2 regions of the Bacillus sp. OTU530 genome follow, and region 2 is predicted to be linked to the other one. Evidence: riboswitches for the same ligand, from Rfam matches in the RefSeq annotation. Region 2 holds a riboswitch; the other holds the start of a gene.
The links. Region 2 has a riboswitch for cyclic di-AMP ahead of AAHB12_RS28165 (APC family permease). Riboswitches for the same ligand answer to the same signal wherever they lie in the genome.
Positions count from the first base shown of each region.

Region 1: another riboswitch for cyclic di-AMP. It lies ahead of AAHB12_RS21860 (Gp49 family protein); the one in region 2 lies ahead of AAHB12_RS28165 (APC family permease).

Region 1 is NZ_JASATP010000036.1:44,654-56,556, reverse strand. Features, by position in the region: gene AAHB12_RS21915 (hypothetical protein) at 415-582, shown strand; gene AAHB12_RS21910 (CBO0543 family protein) at 542-877, shown strand; gene AAHB12_RS21905 (hypothetical protein) at 1,228-1,530, opposite strand; gene AAHB12_RS21900 (YVTN family beta-propeller repeat-containing protein) at 1,578-2,462, shown strand; gene AAHB12_RS21895 (hypothetical protein) at 2,835-3,206, opposite strand; gene AAHB12_RS21890 (DUF3231 family protein) at 3,355-4,410, opposite strand; gene AAHB12_RS21885 (DinB family protein) at 4,840-5,337, shown strand; gene AAHB12_RS21880 (Crp/Fnr family transcriptional regulator) at 5,959-6,540, shown strand; gene AAHB12_RS21875 (ArsR/SmtB family transcription factor) at 6,721-6,996, shown strand; partial or broken gene AAHB12_RS21870 (recombinase family protein) at 7,076-7,259, shown strand; gene AAHB12_RS21865 (DapH/DapD/GlmU-related protein) at 7,675-7,962, shown strand; gene AAHB12_RS21860 (Gp49 family protein) at 8,094-8,462, opposite strand; cyclic di-AMP (ydaO/yuaA leader) riboswitch at 8,723-8,866, opposite strand; gene AAHB12_RS21855 (FMN-binding glutamate synthase family protein) at 9,061-10,683, shown strand; gene fabF (beta-ketoacyl-ACP synthase II) at 11,079-11,903, opposite strand, start outside.
Region 2 is NZ_JASATP010000068.1:216-12,118, reverse strand. Features, by position in the region: gene AAHB12_RS28215 (DMT family transporter) at 1-100, shown strand, start outside; gene AAHB12_RS28210 (hypothetical protein) at 241-462, shown strand; gene AAHB12_RS28205 (hypothetical protein) at 804-929, opposite strand; gene AAHB12_RS28200 (SulP family inorganic anion transporter) at 1,401-3,146, opposite strand; gene AAHB12_RS28195 (beta-class carbonic anhydrase) at 3,163-3,759, opposite strand; gene AAHB12_RS28190 (PepSY domain-containing protein) at 4,052-4,534, opposite strand; gene AAHB12_RS28185 (sensor histidine kinase) at 4,723-6,066, opposite strand; gene AAHB12_RS28180 (response regulator transcription factor) at 6,073-6,762, opposite strand; gene AAHB12_RS28175 (class D sortase) at 7,482-8,060, opposite strand; gene AAHB12_RS28170 (processed acidic surface protein) at 8,069-9,034, opposite strand; cyclic di-AMP (ydaO/yuaA leader) riboswitch at 9,275-9,415, shown strand; gene AAHB12_RS28165 (APC family permease) at 9,588-11,432, shown strand; gene AAHB12_RS28160 (helix-turn-helix domain-containing protein) at 11,715-11,903, shown strand, end outside.

The DNA of each region.
Region 1 (11,903 bases), on a different contig from region 2:
ATCAATTCATGTAAAATTTTAACTATCGGTTGGTATTAGCGAAAGAAAAGATTACATAAAACCCTCCTTTTTTATATAGCAGCTAGGCTTCTGAGGAAGCTGGAAATGTTGATTTATCAATGATGTATAAAATCCTACATAAACCATAAAAATGGACAAGTAGCCGAGACCTCATTCCGAACAGGAGGGGGGTCACCTTTCACTTCCTAGAACGCGAATCATGTAAAAACAAAACCTCTTCAGATCTTTCATTGAAGAGGTTTTTATAGTTATCCCTTAAAAAGCTATTTTCAATGAAGATGGTATAAAAAGGGAGTTTCACATCGAAATAAAAAAAGAATTAATGACAATTAATAAATTTTTAGGAAACTTATTAAAAATATTACGCTTGTCTCTGCAAGGGAGGACATAGAAATGGCATTCGAAGATGGGTTACAGCAAGTCGAGAAAGCAAACAAATTAATAGTGAAAGCCAATCAGATGATTACAGATGCACACATGAAGGCTTTTTTTCACATGGAATTGGTGGGTATCATTAGCTATGTTAATTCTTCCATGGATTTTATGGGTAATATTTCGTAAGAAAGAAAGCACAGCCCGTCTTCTTTTTGCAAGCTTTATCATCATGCTCTTGTCATCTACTCTAGATGCAGTAGGTGTTGATCATGGTAAATGGATGTATCCAATTAAAGTTAGCCCCTTGCCTACTATCAGTTATTCATTTCGATATTCTCTTTTGCCCGTTCTTACCATGTTTTTTCTTCAATTTAAGCCTAACGTTAAACCATTTGTAAAAGCTATTATTTTTGGTGGGTTAGGAGCATACATTGGAATGCCCATTATGAGTATGATTCATCTATATCAAAAAATAGATTGAGCATATACATACTCTTTTTTTATTTTAGTTACCATGTATTTGTTGGCTTATTGGTCTACTCGTAGTAAAAGTTTTGAACAAATTTAAAGAAGTATAAATTCTAAATTTTGTTGAAATCAAATCACTCAAATTTACCTACGTCCACTTTCGGATTTTATGTTAACTAAGGATGTATGGAATATACAAAAAGTTTCTTATAGATTAAACAAAAGACTTTTTTATGTAACCTCTTCTCTGAACATCAACATACTAAAATACACCTATTAAGTTTGGGAACAAACACAAGCTGATTCAAATATATATTTGATATATATTTGAATTCACACAAATTGAGGTGCATTTATTAATGTCTAAACATAAAGGATCCCCAGGGCAAGAGCCACAAGGACCTCCAGGGCAACAAGGACCACAAGGACCACCAAGACAATCAGGGCTTTCAGGGCAACAAGGACCTCCAGGGCAACCAGGACCACAAGGGCAACCAGGACCTCCAGGACCACAAGGACCTCCAGGGCAACCAGGACCACAAGGACCTCCAGGACCACAAGGACCTCCAGGGCAACCAGGACCTTCAGGACCACAAGGGCAACCAGGACCACAAGGGCCTCCAGGGCAACCAGGACCTTCAGGGCCTCCAGGGCAACCAGGACCACAAGGACCTCCAGGGCCCACGATTCCTACCTCTGTTAACCGAATTTATGTGGCAAACACAACCGGCAAAACCGTCTCGGTTATTAATGGAAACACCAATTCCGTCATTGCTACCATTCCACAATGCGGGCAACCAAACGGAGTAGGTGTAAATCCCACAACTAATCGAATTTACGTGTCTAATTTTCTTTCCCCTGCATGTCAAAATGTCTTGGTTATTGATGGAAGCACCAATACTGTCATCGCCACTGTTCCGGTGGGTACTAATCCAAACGGTGTAGGAGTAAATCCGACAACCAACCAAATTTATGTGGCGAATCGAGGCAGTAACAATGTCTCAGTTATTGATGGAAACACCAATACTGTTGGCGCCACCATTGCAGTAGGTACGCAACCATTCTATATGGGAGGCATAAACCCTATAACTAATCGAATTTACGTTCCAAACTTCGGTAGTAACAATGTCTCAGTTATTGACGGAAGCACGAATACCGTTATCGCCACAATTCCGGTAGGCTTGGGGCCATTCTTTGCAAGCGTGAATACGACTACCAACCAAATTTACGTCACAAACTCTAACGATAGTCCTGGCACTGTGTCGGTTATTGATGGGCTTTCTAATACCGTCATCGCCACTATAACGGTAGGCACTCAACCAGAAGGCGTAGGAGTTAATCCATTGACCAACCGAATTTACATTGCAAACGCAATGGATAACAATGTCACGGTATTCGACTTTAATACCAATACCATCATCGCCACCGTTCCAGTAGGTAATAGACCATTTGATGTAAGAGTGAATCGTTTAACGAATGCAGTTTATGTGGCAAACTTATTCTCCAACAGCGTCTCTGTTATCAGTGGAAATACTAACACCGTTATCGCTACCATTTCGGTAGGTCTTAACCCTGAAGGATTAGATGTGAATCCTTAAAAGATATCAATCAATAAAAGAGGAATAATACAGTTAACAAACAATTATCCCAAGTTATCTACGGATAATAATATGTTATGTAAAGTTTCCGACGAGATCTAATTCAGATCTCGTTTTTTTGTTTTGTCTATTCCATATTTAATAAAAGCAATTGATTTGCTTATTCGGAAGAGATTTTTTATAGGTTTCTAGATACATTGAATTCCGATAAGCGATTTTATGTTAACTTGACATGAATGAGATATACATTGTTCTTTATTTAACAGGTCGAGTTAGTTGAAGTATAGCTTTGTTAAAAACTATGGCATTAAAAAAGAATGCCATAGTTTTTAACTTTCTTTTAAATTGAAAGCTGAAAACAACTTAGCATTCTTATTTTATGAACGATGTAATGACTTTTTTTACAATCAATCCAATTAATACTCCTGGAATTACAAATAGCATTGGTAAAAAAATAGGACCTAAAAACAATACCAATATTGTAATTTTAGTGGAGTAAATTAAGCCAATAGTGACAAAATACGCAGCAAAAACAAATGGGAGAAATAAAAATGGAGAGTTTTCTTCTCCATTTGCATCCTTTACTGCATCCCACATCGAAAAAAAATACAAACAAGGATAAAACATTAGCCAATTGAAATTGATTTTCTCAATAGAATTATCAATATTACCATGAAAGCTTGAAAGGATAGCTTCATTAAAATTAGCTTGGATATTTACAAGGAATTCAATGGAAATAAACAATATGCCTTTTACATACTTTTGATTTAGTATTTGTCCAAAACCAGGTAAAGCGATGGATCATAATAATTTTTCAAACGCATTTTTATTCACATTTTTACCGGCCTGCTTTTCTTATTAGGGTAATTAAATGACTTTAAAATTCAAAGTTTCATGTCTGATTCCCAGGTGAGGATTTAGAAAGTTCTTTTCTGTCCGCAGCGGTAAATGGTTCTTCAAACCAACCGTGCTCTATCATCATATTGAGCCCATCATTGTTGTACTTTCCAATCATAGGAATCGCTGTCATAAACTCTGCCGCTAGGTCATGTCTCGTCATTTGAGAAAGAGCAGCACCAAGGTTGTTGAGAGTTGTGTTTCCAGCTAATGAACTGTGATACATCAAAAGTTTATCTGAAAAAGGAGAACTGGTTGAATCAGTTATATGTGCATCCATTAACTTAGGAGAGGGTAAGTCCTCATTTGTTAAATGTACAGATAAACCCTTAATTTGTTTACCTGCAAGTTTTGCTCCTTCATGAAAGTATTTTCTAATCTTTTCTGAAGAGGCAACCTGACTAAAACCTAACATTAAGGATTTACCTAAAATATTGGTGTTTATATTATATTGCAAATGTTTAATCTCATTAGCTGTAAGTGGTCTATCTCTTCCAATAATAATGGACATAAATGATTTTTTCTCAACAAAATCAACCTTTTTAGCATAAGGAATTGTTGGAGAACCAATATCCATTCCTTTTGAAAATAATAAATGAATACCTCTCTCATAGGTTTCTGCTGAATCATTCATAGAATTTCTAAAATAATTCATAATGTCTTGTCTATTCGCATTTCCATAAGCACTTCCGTAAGTTAGTAATGCTACACTAGACATTTGTGTAATATAATAAATCATGAACATATCACTGAATAGACGAGGTGCATCTTTTCGCACATCCTGTTCCCCAAAACCCACAGGTACAGGAATTTTTTCCATGATAAAAATGTCACTTATTTGCTTAACATGTCTTTTAGAAAGTGCTATCGCAAATTCTACATAATCCTTAACCTCGTCATCTTCCACGACTTGAAGAAAATGTTCGAATACACAGCTGAACATTGAGTCTCCAAGGAAATTTGCAAACAAATCACCTAGCTCAGCTGAAGTTAACAGTTTATTTTGCTGATGCTCTATAATTTGTTCTTCTACAAAAGAATTTTTATCCATTATTTCCCTCTATATATTTTATTCAAGATATTATTTGTAGTTTTAAGGGGAAATATTAGAAAGTATTTGTGAATTCACAGTCTACCTCGTCTATCCATATTGGAACGACAAGGTCGCTTACATTATTTCTTCATTTATATGAGTGCTTTTTTTGGTTCTGGTGCAAATACACATGTCCATCAAACAAAAAGAACAACATCCCCAAAATGAGTAAACTGTTCTGTTTACTCATTTTGGGGAAAACTTATTTTGTTAAGTGGATGGCGATGTGAGATCCCTTATTGTGGAGGCTGTGTAAAAAATGAAGAAGTTTATTACAAAAAAGGTTCGATTAATAAGCCTTTGCGAGAAGCAGATAGTTAGCTAAACATGCTACAATGAATTTGAAAGGCTTATATTGAAGAATTTGCTAATTTAAGGAGGTTTGAAATGTTTACATCAGTAAATGACTTCGTAAACGAATGGAAACAAGAAGCAGCGGTTACCCAAAAAGTGCTGGATGTGCTGACTGATGAATCGTTGAATCAGGAGATATCTCCAGGATTAAACAGCATTGGAAGCCTGGCTTGGCATATTACTGGAGCAACTTACTATTTTCCTTCACAGGTTGGATTAAAATTTGAGGTTCCTGATCTCCAAAGAGAGGCACCGAAATCAGCTGCTGAAATCAGCGAGACATACAAAACAGTAAGTCAGCGGTTAACACAAGCATTTTCTGAACAGGTTTCAGATGAACAAATGAACAAAATGGTGAATTTATTTGGAAGGGACATGCCAGTTCAGGCTGTTTTCCGTCTGCTAATTCAACATCAGGCTCATCATCGCGGACAATTGACTGTCCTTATGAGACAAGCTGGATTGAAAGTTCCTGGGGTATATGGTCCTAGCAAAGAAGAATGGGAAGCAATGAATGCTCAAAAGAGCTAATATCGACATGATATAAAAAGCCGGCAGATGCCGGTTTTTTTATTATCAGAATTTATTTCATTTCTTAGCTCAGTTTGCGCACTGAAGCTGTTTTTATATGACAATGATATTCAAGAATCGGGCCAGTTTAGGTGAATAAGCATTTCAGTATATGAACCCTTTCAGCGATATTCATACTTGCATAAAGGTAAGTGGTACTTTTGAAGAACACATCATATGCTTAATTAGAAAAAAATTTTTTGGAGGGAGTTATACCTTCATGCAATGGATAAAATTTATGATTAAACTATTCCTAAGGGAGCCTTTGTGGTTTAAAATACTAATTTCTACAACTTTGCTTATTTCAATTATTTTCAGCAGTTCATTTTTTTCGAATAATGCTTATTATCAAAGCTGTTCCAAATTAGCTGCGGCTATCTTTTTTTGTACTTGTGCTATTAAAATGAGGAGGAATCTTGTAACCTCTGTCATCTTATTTACTTGTGCAGTTATCTGTATTTTTCTAGCTATCCTAGCAATATATTAGAGGTGATTATTCTATTCCGTAGTTTTCGAAGTTGAGCATGGATAAAAGGAGGGAAAATGTCAAAATGAAAGTAAAAAATTTGAAAGGATAATAACATGAAGGAAATCTTGTTAAAGTATATGACTCAATTTACCTCTCTAAGCGAAGAAGAACAACGGACGATCTCTGAAGCTGTGCGTATTGAGGCATATAAAAAAGGAGCATACCTTCTTAGACAAGGGGATCTTCCTATTATTAAATGTTATTTCGTTTTAAAGGGGTGTGTTCGGCAGTTTGTTGTAGATGAATCAGGCAAGGAGGTTACATCGAATTTTTTTACGGAAGAACAAGCCATTCCGATTTTCAATGATCAACAACAAGTTGAGTTATCAAAATACTCTTTCATGTGTTTAGAAAACTCAATATTGGTGGTGGGCGACCTCGATTCTGAAAAGGTCATGTATAATAATTACTCACAATTGGAAACGATGACACGCAAAATGATGGAGATTAGCCTCAGTGAGGTACAAGATGAATTCGCCGAATTTATCAGATTCTCTCCTGAAGAACGGTACAAAGCAATATTAAAGAAGCGTCCTCAGCTAGTTCAACGTGTACCCCAACATCAATTAGCTAGTTTTCTTGGAATGACTCCTGAGTCGTTGAGTAGAATCAAGAAACGAATGAAAAACGATTAATTGTAAATAGCTGTTAGCTGCTTTTAGAAAATTTCCCTCCTTTGAAAGTAAAGAAAGTATAAAGTAATGAAATCAAGTAGATTGCAACCAAAAAGTTATTTGATCGTATTACTATATTAATATCCTCGTAACATTGATGCATTATGATGAAAGGGTGAAAAAGAGAAGGGGAATCATGAAATGAATATTGAAAAATTTAATGATAGCGCAGAATTGTTAAAAGTAGTTGCCCATCCTGTAAGACTTGCACTTGTAAAATTCATGATCGATAACGGTCCGTTAAATGTAACTTCTCTTCACGAGGAGTTCAGAATGCCACAAAGTACAGTTAGCCAACATCTATCGAAATTGAAGTCTGTCAAGGTTATTTCAGGAACACGCAAAGGCTTGGAAATTTATTATGAGGTAAAGGACAAGCGAGTGGAAACGATCCTTGATGCGGTAATCAGTGCCTAATTATTAGCTATTGGTACATAAGTTCATCAGAGGCGAGTCGCTGCGGCGGTTCGCTTTTTATTTTTTACCAAGAAAATATACGCTTGTTGTGTGGAGACTGGATCGATTAGGTGCGCAACATGCAGCATCTCATCCAAATTGTAAATGACCTAAATGAAAAAGGAATTAGCTTTCATAGTCTTCAAGAAAACATTACGATGGATAAATCCAGTGCGATTGGTCAATTAATGTTTCATCTATTTGCAGCATTCGCAGAATTTGAATGAAACCTCATTCAAGAACGTTCTGCAGCTGGCCGCGTGGCCGCAAGGGCCAGAGGACGCTTAAAGTGTAACGCTGTGTTACATTTTTGTAACGTTTATCTTCCGTTGTTATTAATAACTGGTTATGCCTTTTGAATTCCCTTCTAAAGAAAAGAGAATTAATATAAGAATATAGACATTTCAGTTTGTAAATTCCATTGTTTGTGATAATTTGATATGATATCAATTATTAAAATGGTTTAATAAGTTTTTTATTGAATACTTATTAAATGAATTTAATAAGTTTGTTTAATTGTATTGAAGTATAAGTGTTAGGGGGAAATCAAAATGATTAAATTGGTGTTAACTGATATGGATGGAACATTTTTGAATAAATGTAGGAAACAATTTCTTTGCGAATTATGATGCAATCATTTTGGATTGCGCAAAAGTTACAATTGGTGATGATGTTTTATTTGGACCACGAGTAGGAGTTTATACAGCTAATCATGTTACAGATCCTGAAGCTAGAGCAAAAGGTGATGTTTATGCTTTACCAGTGACAATTGGTGATAGAGTTTGGTTAGGAGCAAACGTAATTGTTAACCCTGGCGTGACTATTGGTGAAAATAGTATTATCGGGTCGGGAAGCGTAGTTACAAAAGATATTCCCCCTAATGTCATTGCTGTGGGGAATCCATGTAAAGTAATTAAGAAAATCTAGTTTTGTAAAAATATACAAATAAGCGAATTGTCAAATAACTTCCACTAACGAACTTTATGTTAACTGACAGCCCTTTTAGGGCTGTTCAGAGTGTCGAGAAACCCTTGGGTTTCCCGACACTCAGGAAAAAATTATACTAAGTATGCTCCTAATGCTTCCATGGATTTCCTTAATGCTTGTTCATATGCTTTATCTTTACCTATAACTAAACGGAAATCAGCCATATCTCGAACAGTTGAACGCCCTTCTACCTCATAACCATTTTCAAAGATAAGTAGACAAATTGTTGATTTATCACTCATACGGTGAAATTTTTTCTCAACAATCATTTCCTCTAACTTTGCTCGTTTATCATCCTTAATCCCAATGGTTCTAGAATATGGGATTACTATATGATCATATTTATGATTGTTCTTACAAGCTACTAAAAGAATTTTTTCTCCTTTAAGTTCTACGTTATTAATCTCTCCACATTTAGGACAAATACTTTCGATATTCATGATTGCTTCTCTCCCTGTAAATTAATGGATTTTCTCATGATTTTCTGCTAGAAAAGGAATTATGTTTTTTCAAAGTCGTTAAACAAAGCTAAAGAAACTAAATATGAATTTGAAGTACAGTTTGGTATGCATAAGTTAAGCTCCTACGAAGGATATACCCCTGATTTCTCCAAAATAAGAATAAAACTAATTTTCAGATAAGACGAAAACATAAAAAGAACACTAGTTTACTTAGTGCTCTTTAAAGGAAACAAAAGTAAACCTCCTCTCTAGACGCTTACGAGGTTAGCTGTTGGATTCGGGCTTAAAGAGTAGCCCTACCTTTTCAAAAAAGGATTCACCCCAAGTACAAATGTACAAAAAATTGGGTCCCCCGCTCCTATTGGATTAAGCGATATAAGGTTGCTTTAAAAAATTATTGAGTTTTATGATGATAAATATATTCCTTTATTAACAAGTTGTAAATAGAAAAATATAAAAATAATTTCTTAGAAATGTTTATGTAAAATTGCTTCGTCGACACCTTTTGTAATCCTTTTGGTATATAGTGGTAATAGATTCGTAGTGTTTTGTATGTTATATAAAGGGGGAATGTCTGATGTTATGGACTATTTTAATCTTTCTATTGATTGTGTTTATTGTTGGACCGATTTGCTTGCTTTTGTGGTTAAATAATTTAGCAAGGAAACCACAGCATTCGATTATCAGGGCACATCCTTATTTGGGATGGATGCGTTACCTATTAGAAAAGATTGGACCAGAATTCAGGCAATATTGGTTTGACGATGATAACAGCGGTAAGCCATTTTCACGATCAGACTTTTTAGGGATTGTTTTTTCTGCTAAATATCGAAGTGATCTTTTAAGCTTTGGTTCCAAACGTGACTTTGAAAAACCTGGTTACTATATTGCAAATGGTTTGTTTCCACTGTTGAATGAAGAATTAAGGGTAGACAATCAAGAGAAAATCCATGCAATGAAATATAAAATTGATCATGAGGGATTGTTTACTCGTCATGAACAGCTTGAAAAGGATCAAACAACACGTTGGCTTTATCATGAGGAAGATGCTGTAATTGTTGGCGGTGATCGGAAATTTCCATGGAGACTAAGCGGTCCATTCGGTGCATCCGCCACATCTTACGGAGCAGTGGGTGAAAACTATATTCTTTCAACAGGTCATGGCAGTCACATGGCAGGCGGTTCATGGATTAATACGGGGGAGGGCGGAATTGCACCAGAGCATTTAGAAAGTGATGCAGATGTGGTCGTCCAAATTGGCCCTGGTTTGTTTGGTTTTCGGGATGATGAGGGGAATTTTTCTATTGCTGAATTTAAGCTAAAAGCACAGGAGCCGAATATAAAAGCATTTGAGATTAAATTCGGCCAAGGCGCAAAAATCCGAGGTGGACATCTAGAAGGAGCGAAGGTCACAACTAAGGTGGCAAACATTCGTAAGGTTCCAGTGGGAAAAACCATCAATTCACCTAATCGCTTTCCATTTTTGCATAATGCGATAGAAACACTGCAGTTTATCAAAAACCTGCAAGATGAAGGTGGAAAACCTGTCGGAATCAAAATTGTCGTCGGATACTCTGCCAACTTGGACGAATTTTTCGAGGCTATGAATAATCTTAGGATTTATCCAGACTTTATTACGGTTGATGGGGGAGAAGGAGGAACAGGCGCCACTTACAAATCAATGGCAGATACAATGGGGCTTCCTTTATATCCTGCTTTAATTGCGGTGGTAGATAAGGCACACCAGTTTGGTTTACGAAATAAGTTGAAAATTTTTGCTTCAGGAAAGTTGATTTCAGCTGATAAAATTGCTATTGCACTTGCGATCGGTGCAGATGCAGTGAACTCTGCACGAGGGTTTATGATTGCTAACGGCTGTATTATGGCTCTACAATGCCATACCGGTAAATGCCCTTCAGGCGTAACGACCACCGATCCAAAATATCAAGAAGCACTTGTGCCGGAGGAAAAGAAATGGCGTGTCATGAACTATATTACTAATGTTCGTCAAGGATTGTTTGCCTTAGCTGCGGCTTGTGGCATCGATACCCCCCGTAAATTCAATCGTGATCACATTGTATTTAAAGATGCCGATGGGAAGGTAAAAAGGTTGTCAGAACTGTTTCCAATTCCTGATTCTTCGGCTGAATTGTCGAAAAGAACCCTATTAAATGAGGATGACGCTACGCAAGTTGGTTGAGTGTGAGTTAGTACTTGTTTTAAGGTTTGTAGTATATATTAAATAACGGATTTGAATGAAATTGGGGAAAATATTGATCTCAAAAGATTTTTTTCTTAGATGTAATTAGATAATAGAAATTAACCGTTATTCACTTAAAGGGCGCTCTTCTTTAAATAGGGAAGGCGCCCTTTTTTCTTGTATTTCAAGTGTTCTCATGATTCGGTGGTTTTTTTGTTTCCTCTCTTAGTTGACCAACACCCCTTTAAAGCGATAGCTGATAAGTTAAAATAAGGTTCTTCAATTAAAAAAGGTGGCCTAAAACTACAGTCATGTTATTTCGTAAAAGGGCCATTTAATGGAATAAATCTAACCGTTTCTAGAGAAAACGGTCAGATCGACGAGAGAAAGTTTATTCATTCGTATTTCTTTAAAACAATAGCTGCATTATGACCTCCGAAACCAAATGAGTTAGATAGACCCGTATGTATTTTCACTTGGCGAGCAACAGATGGTACATAATCGAGATCACATAATGGATCAGGATTTTCTAGGTTAATTGTTGGAGGAATTATCCCTTCCTTTAAACTCATTGCTAAAGCAATTGCTTCAACCCCACCAGCTGCTCCTAACATATGACCAAGCATAGATTTATTAGCTGTTACTGGAATCTGATAAGCTTGTTTGCCAAACAACTGCTTAATAGCCATCGTTTCAGAGATGTCTCCCACTTTTGTACTTGTTGCATGGGCACTAATAACATCAATTTCTTCAGGCGATATACCGGCATTTTTTAAAGCTGATCTCATTGCCAGATAGGCCCCTTTACCTTCCGGATGTGTAGCTACGATATGGTGTGCGTCTGAACTTGCCCCATATCCAATGACTTCTGCATAAATCTTTGCCTCTCTATGTAAAGCGTGAGATAAAGATTCTAAGATTAGAATTCCAGCTCCTTCTGACATGACAAATCCGTCTCGGTTTTCATCAAATGGACGACTTGCTTTAGTGGGATCATTATTTCTTGTTGATAATGCTGTAGCATTACCAAAGCTTGCTATTGATAAGTCTGTTATAGCTGCTTCTGTTCCACCTGCAAACACAACGTCAACCTCTCCAGAACGAATTAGTCTAAAGGCCTCACCAATAGCTGTATTTCCAATTGCACAGGCAGAAACAGGCGACAAAGAAGGCCCCATCGCGTTCCACCTGATACTAATTTGTGCAGCTGCAGCATTAGA
Region 2 (11,903 bases):
CGGTATGGTAATAGGACTCCTTATCATCTTGACAAGCGTGTTTCTGATTTCAGACCTTCGCTTACAAGCGCTGTCTCCACACAAACGAGTGCAAATGTAAGGGAACTTCCCAAAAAAATGAATTGTTGGAGGAATTCTTGCTAGTTTGATTATGAATAATAACTAGTTTTTGACTTGGGGTTAGACTAGTAGAATAAGACAATCTTTTTGAAGCATATCTTTAGAAAAACATAAAGGTGTGTGACCGTATTGCGTAAGAAAAAACAAAATCAAGTTGTTTTTTACACAATTAAAGGTTCAACAATCAAAAAATTTTTAATCCTCGATTGTATTACTAGTACAGGTATTTATTATGTAATTCAAATCATTTCATCAAGTGCATTAATTGGATTTGTAGGAAGCATTGTTGGAACTGAATGCATTAAAAGGCATCATGGTTTTATGAAAAAAATTAAGATGTAGATGTAGTAGTATCCTTTCTATTGATTAAAAAATCATTAGTATAGGCACACTGATCGTAGAATTATGTAGTATATAGAATAGAACAATGAAAAACATCTCTTATACCGTACTCCATTGGATACGATTATATAGAGGTGTTTTTTGTCTGAAAAAACAATTGAGAAAGATAGCTGTGTTCAGCAGCCACTCAAAAACAGTGGATTCGAGACTATATTCATTATTACGATAAAACGCATATTTATAAAGAAATGAAATCATTTCTCATAGAGGGTCCTTCCAAGCTTTAACGTTTCGGTCTGGTTTATATATAAAGTTTCCTTACATAATAAACGGGGGAATTTCTACTTTGCCCGGTTGATGTTTGTAAAAGCCATTCTTGTTTCCATGGTAAGGAACAGGATATATACATAAACAGTTTCTGATAGACATAGGGTATTTTTCTTTAGGTTTGTTAGAAATGTATTCATAATGGTTGTCCTCCTTGTGTCTAGTAGGGATACAAGTATCATACTATTGTTTATCCATACCGTGTGGGTCTGTGTAAGGTTTTCTCTCATGGTTTTTGCATCCTTTGCGGATTAAGAAAGCGGGACGGGATATAGGAAGCTATGGTTTAGGTTGCCGGAGTTGTAGCGAGGTTTTTTGTGTCTAGAAGAATTGTTATGTAAGGTGAGGGAATTCCACATTAATAAAAAACATAACCCTTTACATGAATGAATTTACTCAGTGGTTTGAAATTCACGAAGATGAAGTTAAACGAAATGGCTCTAATGTAAACGAGGAAGGGGAATCTGGAGCTAGTGTGTCGGCAGCAGGGTAAGGGGTGTTAGAGGGATCTATATAGCTTTATAAATAAACAAAAAGGCTTCAGAAGAGGAAGCCTTTTTGCTTTTACAGCGGAACCTTAATTTGCTCATCATTACCCAACAGTTTTAACATTATGTCATAAGCAGCTTCGTTTCCTTTTGGTTGGTCTTAACGGTTTGCTGAGACAATTTGGAGCATTCGCTAAAAGCAAACTGTTTACAACCTATACACTTTTTAGTCTCTAATTGTGCCAATGAGTAGTTGATTGCGTCGCCAGTATGCTCAAAAAAGTATTTTTCGCCGATCTCCCGATGCAATCCGGTTTTCCAAAGCAATTCCTTTGGTTGTTGTTGAATACCAGAGATAAGAATGGTCCTGTTTTGTTCCTTGAATTGTTTCACAATATTTAAAAGCATTGCTTCCCCAGAGGTATCAATAAAGGAAACTTTACTCATGCGCAGTAGTAACACTTTTGGCTTAGATTGGAGAATATTCTCAATCGATTTTTCGAATACTTCGGTGGATCCAAAAAATAACGAGCCTTCGATTGTGTAAATGTTGATTTGAGGACAGTTAGATCCTTTTTCAACAATCTCGGGTTTTACCTGCTTATCAGATGGATCCGGCAACACTTTTGAAATGATTAGAGCCGCGCTCATCTTCTTTACAAATACAATAACGGCTAAGAGCAGGCCAACTCCAACAGCTGTTGTAAGGTCGGTAAAAACGGTCAGAAGAAACGTAACAAGCAGCACTGCAGAATCAGCTGTTTTGGTTTTGAGCACATGTGCAAATTCTTTTCGTTCGCTCATATTCCATGCTACAAACATTAGGATAGGCGCCATGCTTGCCAGCGGAATATGAGACGCATACGGTGCTAAAAGCAGTAACACAAGCAACACAACGAGTCCGTGTATGATTCCGGACATAGGAGAAACTGCCCCGTTTTTTATATTAGTAGCGGTTCTTGCGATCGCTCCTGTGGCAGGAATCCCGCCAAATAATGTTGTAGCAATATTAGCTACCCCTTGTCCGATCAGCTCTTTGTTGCTGTTATGTTTACCGTTCGTCATACCGTCTGCTACAAGGGCAGATAAAAGGGACTCAATTCCCCCTAGCATTGCAATCACGCAAGCAGCAGGGAAAAGCATGACAATCGTTTCCCATGTGATATCAGGAAATTGAAAACTTGGTAATTCACTTGGGATTGACCCAAAAGTCGAACCGATGGTTGCGACTTGATTTGGAAAGAAGAAGATAGCCACTACACTAGATACGCTTAGCCCCAGTAACGCTCCAGGAATCTTGGGGAAAAACTTTGGCGTTAAGATAACAATTGCTAGGGAAATGCAGGCAGTCATTACGCTGTATATATTTATCGTTTCTAGATTCATGATGATTTCTCTCATATTCAAATGAAACTCTTCATGTTTTTCAATATTGCGAAGGCCTAAAAAGTTCGCAATTTGCCCAGAAAAGATAATAACGGCTATTCCTGCAGTAAATCCAATCGTAACAGGACGGGGGATGAATTTAATAAATCTCCCAAGCTTGAAAACTCCCAGCAGAATGAGGATAATTCCTGCCATAAATCCGGCAATTAACAGGTTCTCATAGCCATATTGCATGACAACTCCAAACAGGATAGGCACAAACGCCCCGGTCGGGCCCGCAATTTGATATTTGGAACCGCCTAAGAGAGAAACAAGAATTCCGGCAATAATCGTCGTGTAGATTCCGTACTCCGGTCTTACCCCGGAAGCAATGGCAAAAGCCATCGCTAAAGGAATCGCTACAATCCCAACTATTAATCCAGCAACGAGGTCTTTCTGAAAATGGCCTACATTGTATCCATAAAATCTGTTAGAGGTATTCATTTATAACATCCTTCCTTTACCTACTAAGTATTTCATTGTTTTCAGAATTGACATTGGCATATCCATCGACAACAAGATCTAATTTACCCGTTTCAGGGTGGATGACCATACCATGCACGGCAATCTGATCTGGCATTAAAGGATGATTTTTGATTAAATGGACACTATTTGTGACACTCTCCGCTACACATTGAAAGCCTGTCAGCCATGTAGATAAATCAATCCCAGCGTTCGATAGGGTATCGATTCGCTCTTCGCTAACCCCATTTTTCTTTGCTGCTTCAAGAATGGAAGAAGATTGAAGACCTACCATGCCGCATCCATGATGTCCAATTACACATACTTCTTCAGCTTTCAATTCATAAATGGCTACAAGAATACTGCGCATAATACTGCCAAAAGGGTGAGAGATAACCGCTCCAGCGTTTTTAATAATTTTAGCATCCCCATTTCTCAATCCCATTGCTTTTGGAAGCAATTCTAATAAGCGCGTATCCATGCAAGTGAGGATAACTAGTTTTTTATCTGGATATTTCGTAGTGTGGAATTCTTGATATTCTTTTTGACCTACAAAAGTATTGTTGTAATCTAAAATTCTAGAGATAGTAGACATTTATTTTTCCCCTTTCTATTTTTGGGTTTTTCTCTCAACATCAAAATTTGAAGTAAGTATCCTGCAAAAATCTATGTAAACATGTAGATTTCTAAGCTCTCTCCTTTCATTTATGCTTAACCTTACCTTAAGGCTTTTAAATTAGAGGGAAATAATAGAAAGATTAGAAAATGATGAGAAATTCGTTAGAGATCAAAGAAAGAGGGAGAACTTCTAAAGCTCTCCCTCTACTGCTTAGATCCTGATTGTTTACTCAATTCTGCTTTGTTTCATTTCACTTCCACTGGGAAGATTAATCATCCCACGATATGGAAAGAATTTCTCCGGTATAGGCATTGATATCTACGTCTACCGCTTCTTTTTTATTTGTTTCAACTTCTATTTCATATATAAAGGAACCATTTTTATCCTCTAAAGCAATGCTATTGAATGTTCCTTTTACTTTAGAAAGGGCAATTTCTTTTGCGTTATCTAAACTAATTGCCACTTGAGGCGTTGCATTGTTGACCAACTCTTCATCCTTCTCTTCTCCAGAAGCAAGAGCGGCACTCACTCCGTTTTCAATGTTTACTGAATGTTTAGATGTATCTTTTTTCACTTGTGTTAAATGTAAAATCGTCCCTGAATAAGCATCTACTTTTAATGCATATGCCCTATGCTGATCTTGTAAATCTACTATGTATATTTGATTTCCGTCTGTTTCACTAAGCTTTATATCCTTGATTGTTCCTGGATATTTTGTTTCAATGCTTGTTTTTATTTTTGCAGCAGTCAATATCTCTTGGTCCTTATTTGCAAATAGTTGCTGAACATCGGTAACAATGAACACAACTATGAGAAGACTGAAAAGAAAAACAAATGTTTTGGGGTTCATATGATTTCACCTGATAAGAAAGTTTTCTTTCAATAACAAACATGATATTTTCTCTTAAAAAGCATGAAAAATGGATGAGAAATCATTGATTATTTCGGTAAAGTTACAGTAAAGCTGGTTCCTTCTCCTTCTTTGCTAACGACATCTATGTTTCCTCTATGAGAATCTACAATTCGTTTTGCAATTGCTAAACCTAGCCCAGCTCCGCCAGTTTCTCGGTTTCTCGCTTTATCGACCCGATAGAAGCGATCAAAAATATGGGGGATATCTTCCTTCGGTATACCGATGCCATGATCCTTTACGGTGAGAAAAATGTGATCGTTCTCATAGCCAACATGTAGCTCAATAGATGATGTACTGTATTTTAACGCATTATCAAGCAAGATAAATAATAGTTGCTTCATTTTCTGCTCATCTGCACTTGCAATTACTCTATCATATCGAGCGTATACAGAAATGTTCTGGTCATAAACATTTTTAAGGAGTTTACTTGTTTCTTTACTAAGGGAAACAAGGTTTACCTCTTGTATATCTAAATTCCATTCTGCATCATGATTTGCAAGCATCAGCATTTGCTTTGTCATTTCTTGCATTCTGACAGCTTCTGAATAGATTGCTTCCACAGATTCTTCTAATAGATCGTGATCGTTCATTCCCCATCGTTTCAGCATGCTTGCGTAGCTTTCAATGATAGTTAGCGGTGTTTTTAATTCATGAGAAGCATCAGAAACGAATTGCTGTTGTTTTTCAAAGTTTTTTGCCAAAATATCCATCATCTTATTAAACGTGCTTCCCAATTTATATAATTCATCTTTTGATTGTGTTTTTAGCTCAATCCTTTTAAATATGCACTTTCGTTGAATCTCCTCCATCGTTTCAATCATGGAATTGATTGGTTTTAAAATGATATTGCTGAGCATTCTGCCAGCTAAAAATGATGGAATGAGAACAACAAGTGAAGCAACAGTTAACACGAGCTTCAAGATTTTCAAACTGTCATATGTAGATGCCAAACTTTCTGTAACTTCTAACATCACAATGCTTCCATCGCTCCATATGATTGGAAAACTTGCAATGGCATATTGAATTTTATTGATTGGTTTTAATTCAACTGATTGTGAGTTTTTAAAAGTTGGTGTAAGTTCCGTAAATTTCGTTTCTTTTGTAATGGTTATAATGGAATGTGAGTCCTCATTCACAACACGAATCATTCCATCCAACGGTAAACGTGCTTTTAAAATATCAGATACATTCGTGTGACTTGTAGCAGATTTCACTGCTGCAGCAGTAGTTTCAGCCTGTAAACGAACATGATTTAATTTATCGTTCGTTGTAATTTTGTAAAATAAAAAATAAATGGATGTATTAATTACAAGGCTGATCAATAGCAGCCAAACAGTTGAGAACAAATGGATTTTATTTCGGATATTCATAAAATATTATTCCTTTACAACATATCCGACTCCACGCACTGTATGGATAAGTGGAGAATCAAAGGAATAATCAATTTTCTTGCGCAAGTACCTAATATATACATCTACGACATTTGTTTCTCCATAGTAATCAAAGCCCCAGACATGCGTTAAAATTTGCTCTCTGTTTAGTACTTGATTTTGATGCTGCATCAGGTAAACAAGCAAATCGAATTCTCGAGGCGTCAATTCAATATTTGTGGTGTCGCGTGTTACCATTCGTGTTTTTTTATCAACCTTTAAATCTGCCACAGTTAAAATTTGCTCGTCTATCCGTTTTTCCATCATTTGATTGATTCGTAAACACGCACGGATTCTTGCCAACAACTCCTCAATTTGAAACGGCTTTGTGATATAATCATTCGCTCCATGATCAAGCCCGCTTACCTTATCAGGAATAGAATCCCTTGCTGTCAATAAGATGACAGGTGTCATATCCCCTGAAGCCCGAATTCTCCGAAGTACTTCCATCCCGTTTAACTGAGGTAACATAACATCTAGTAATACAAGGTTCCATTGATTGTTACTAAACTTTTCAAGACCTGTTATGCCGGTTTCAGCTGTTTCCACCTTGTACCCTTCGTGTTCAAGCTCTAGCTTAATGATTCTCGCAATTTTTGTTTCGTCTTCAATAATTAAAACTTTTTCGTTATCCATGAATTAAGTCACCATCCTTATTGCTGTTCCTGCATTTGTTAATTTTTCCACTTTAAAAAGTATTAATTTTTAGCTGGAAGTGAGTCCGGCGTAGTCAGAAATTTTAGGAACACAGTATAAGTAGGGCTGCTCCTCTGTCTTCGCCTGGGGGAGGGGACAGGGCTCACCAAAAGTGTGGTTGTAGTGCTCAAAATTTAACAAACTTTTCTACATTTAATTGGTACTAGTTAGATAATATAATACATTTATACTTATAAGGTACTTATTTACTATTTTGGTATATATGAGAACCTTATTTTATATATCCTCTAACTGTCTCGTCTCCTACAACGAAGAGTTTTGGTGCAAAAGCATTAACATAATCTTTTTTCTTTATAACCGGTGAAATGAAGAAATATTATATTTTTATCTTTGTAGATGAATTTATTAATAATGAGGGCACATTACAGCGAAAGAGAACCGAAAAATACAAACATCATTTAAGTGTGAATCTTGCGGTTAGGAAGACAACGCTGACATAAATGCTTCTAAAAATAGAAAAGGCTTAGCAATCGCAAACGGATTCACCTTGCAGGAGGTTTGCTGCAAAGTCGTTTGGACTGCCAAGCGTTGGAATGACGGGCGGAGCCTAATCAATTAGAGGCTGAAAGGTTTTTATACTTAGGGATCCCCTACCTCTAAGCGTGGCGTAGGAGGGGGGGAATTCAATGTTTGGTAAGTTACTTTTTAGTTAATAACTCCGCTACTAACACATATCTTTTAGGTGCGTCTCCAATGAAGCTAAATGGGTAGCAGGTTGTTACTGTTAGAGTGCTTTTAGGCTTTGGTACAATGACGGTACGGTCATTTTTATCAACAATTCTCACCTTTTTAACTTTATACAAAAATTCCCCTGCCTCGGTGGTCACGATCAATGTATCATGTTTGCCGACCTTGTCTAACTCCCGAAAGACTGTATCCCGATGTCCTGATAGTACTGCATTATTCTTGTTGCCAGGCAGGACACTACGTGCGTAATGTCCCACCCCTTTTTTTAAGATTTCTTCATCGGTTCCTTGATAAATCGGGATTGACCGTTCTAGTTTGGGGATTGTTAAAACTCCAATTTTTTCTCCGATTTCAGGTGTATCTTCATGTAGCTTTTGTATACGATGATTCCCCTGTTTAATATCGCTTTGGTTCAACATCCTTTTAGGCTCCTCATACATCGTCAGTCCTTTTGTTAACCAGTATGAATTATACAGTAGTATGGTTAAGCCAATGAGGATGACTCCTGCTGAAACAAGTCTTTGCCACATACGTATAGTTAAACCTTTTCTGGATTTTTGAAGCGAACGTAAAACAACGACCCGAGTAAAATGAGGATGAAGCCTACCATTATATTGCGTCCATAAGGAGAAGCTGTATTCGGCAGCTTGCCAGAATGCAGCTGATCCGTTAATTCACCTGCCAAATCCCCAACATCGGCTAATTCACTTCCAGAATCTAAAAGGAAGTCAGAACTTAGCATTTCCTCTGATAACTGCATATCAAGAAGCAGATTTCCTTGTAAATCAGATAATTCGACTAGCAATTGCTTCCCGTTCAGTGTCTCAAGCTTCATCAGATCTTGGAACGAGACAGCGGTCTTCGTTCCGTTTTTCCCTGCGAGATAGAAATTCGCTTTCAGGTGGAACGCATTCAGCATGTCTTTCCAAATATCTGCCAACGCTTGTTCTTGTTCCGGAGTTAATTGCGTTAAATCTTCCATTTCCATAAATGGCGCTAAGTTCTTTTCGATGTTTTCCATTTCTGTTTCTAAGGCCGTTTCGTCTAAGGAGATCAGATAATTAAAAAAACGGTCAACTTCTTCTTCCGTTAATCCAATCTGGGAGAGGAGTGCCTCTGATTCTTCCATTTCCTCATCGTGGTTTACATAAAAATCAACAGCATTATCTAAGTCTTCAATAAATTTATAATCATCTAAGCTCTCTCCAAACCCCGCTAATAACGAGTTAAGTTGTTCACGAGTTAAGCTGTAGTCCTTGAGCAAATCGTTCAGATTCTCGTCTGTGATAGGAGTTCCTAACATAGCTTGTAAATCCTCGGCTGTCTCAAAATCATCTAGGTTCATTTCATAAAAGGACAAATAGTCTTCTAGTTCCTGCCGGGTCCATCCCAGCTCATTCAGAATCTGATTAACTTCGCTCTCAGGTGGTGCTGCCAGAGTCATGTGGCTCGTCACCGGGAGTAACATTAAAAACGTCAGGGTAATAGCTAATACTTTCTTCATACGAACTCCTCCATAGTATAAATGTTCAACAGGTATTATCATCTGTTTTGGGTTGGGAATTCATACAAGAAATTGTTAAAAATTCCATTATGTCATTCTGCCATTTCGCAAGCATCTCAATGTTCTTTATTGAATGGATGGACAGTGTCATTAACAAAGAATTAATACAATCTTACTTTACAAATAATTTTTACAGGAGTATATTATCTAGAGAATTAACTTAATATCTACATTCAATCATACCTTATACCGCTTAATCCATAAGGAGTGGGGGACCCATTTTTGTGCATTGTCACTTGGGGTGAATCCTTCGAAAGAAGGTAGGGCTACTCTCAAAGCCCGAATCCGACAGCTAACCTCATCAGCGTTTGGAGAGGAGGTTTGCTTTGTGTTGTCTGAAAAGAACACTGAGAACCGCCTTAGTGTTCTTTTTGTGTTGATCAAAAGATAAATTATGGTATTAGGCGTCATTAAAGGATGATTGTATCACAGTCGTTGTAGTTGAACGGATTAGATTTGTAGTGTAATAGATTGATTCTTACTTTATAACTTTATGGAGGGAAACGTTGTGCGTTATTCCATGTTAAAAAAAGCATTGATTGGAAGACCACTCAAAACGAGGGAATTAGGAGAACAAAAACTAGGGAGATTAAAGGCTCTTGCCATTTTATCATCAGATGCTCTTTCTTCTGTCGCTTATGGACCAGAGCAAGTTTTACTTGTGTTATCTACCATTGGTCTCATTGCCTTTTGGTATTCGGTCCCGATTGGCATTGGGGTGTTAGTTCTTCTAGCTGCCCTGATTTTGTCATATCGCCAGATCATTTATGCGTATCCCCACGGCGGGGGTGCTTACATTGTCTCAAGAAATAATCTAGGGGAAAATGCTGGGCTTATTGCTGGAGGGTCTTTATTAGTTGATTATATTTTAACTGTATCTGTAAGTGTATCAGCTGGAACAGATGCTATTACATCAGCGTTCCCGCAATTTCATGATCATAAAGTGGCAATTGCCTCTGCATTAGTTGTATTAATTACAATTTTGAATCTCAGGGGTGTAACAGAATCAGCCTCTGTTCTAGCGTATCCTGTATACTTATTTGTGTTGGTGTTACTTATTCTCATCGGTACAGGAGTGTGGCAAATACTAAGCGGGCAAGCACCAACTAATGTACATACACCAGTAGGGACAGTAGTTCCTGGTATTAGTTTATTTTTATTACTCAGGGCCTTTTCATCTGGTTGCTCTGCTCTTACCGGAGTAGAAGCGGTTTCGAATGCCGTCCCTAACTTTAAAGAACCTGCTGCAAGAAACGCCGTCAGTACATTAGTGATGATGGGATTCATCTTAGCCATTCTTTTCTCTGGTATTATGTTTCTCGCCTATTGGTTAGGAATCACACCTAAACATGAGGAAACAGTAGTATCGCAAATGGCATCTGCAGTATTTGGAAGAAATTTTATGTATTACATTGTGCAAGGAACTACTGCTCTGATTCTCGTACTTGCAGCGAATACCGGTTTTTCTGCTTTTCCGTTGCTAGCGGTTAACTTAGCGACAGACAAGTACATACCGCGAATGTTTCTGATTCGCGGTGATAGACTTGGCTATTCCAATGGGATTATCATACTTGGTATTGCATCTATTTTGCTGATTGTTGCTTTTGGAGGAGAAACAGAACAACTCATTCCGTTATACGCAGTTGGTGTATTTATTCCTTTCACACTGTCGCAAACAGGTATGATCGTAAAATGGATCAGAGAAAAACCTGCTAGTTGGCTGTATAAAATGATTGTCAATTTAATTGGCACATTGATTTGTTTAACGGTTGTGCTCATCTTCTTCATTACAAAATTTGCTCAAGTCTGGTCTGTCCTGATTTTCTTGCCAATCATTATCTACGCGTTTCATAAAATTAAAAATCATTATGAGGCCGTGGGAGAACAGCTGAGGATCGCACCAGGTAAAGAAGAAGTCTTGCAGTGGGAAGGAAATGTTGTCATTGTGCCCGTTGCAGGGATTACAAAAGTAGTCGAAAATTCCTTGAACTATGCCAAGTTAACCGGTGATACGGTCATTGCCGTTTATGTCGCTTTTGATCCTGAAAGCGAGAAACGGATGGAGGAAAAATGGAAGGAATGGAAGCCAGATATTCGTCTCGTCACGCTACATTCCGAATATAGGAGTTTGACGAGACCTATTGCTAGGTTTATCGATTTGGCTATGAAAAAGGCTGCTGAAAGCAATCACACAGTAACCGTACTGATTCCACAATTCATTACAAAGAAGAGATGGCATGATGCATTGCATAACCAATCAAGTTTACTATTAAGACTTTACCTTATTTATCAAAAAAATGTGATTGTAACTACCGTACCTTATAGACTAAAAAAATAGGACTATACAAAATATAAAAGATTTTAACTCCCGCTTCCAAATTTTATGTCAACTGAACTAACGATAAGAAAGAGGGGAGACTCCTCTTTCCTACTCTTTAATAAGCTCGTACCTTTGTGGCAATCCTTCAATTACTTACCGGTATGTATTCGGGCTCTATCTTCTAAAAAGCTATTTGGAAGGAGTAACGATCGGAAAAATCCTCTTAGATGCACGTAACGAAGAGGATAAGAGGAAGTCATTGGTATTATCTTATAATGTGATGTATTAAGGGGGATCTAAATGGAAAAGGAATTATTAATAAAAATAGGAAATACGATTAAAACAACAAGGATGAGTAATGGGCTTTCTCAGGCGGATCTTGCTGAAAAATCTCAATTGCATAAAAACTTTATTGGAATGGTTGAGCGAGGCCAGCGTGGTGCGACAATATCATCCTTGCAGAAGATTTGTCTCGCATTAGGGTTTTCC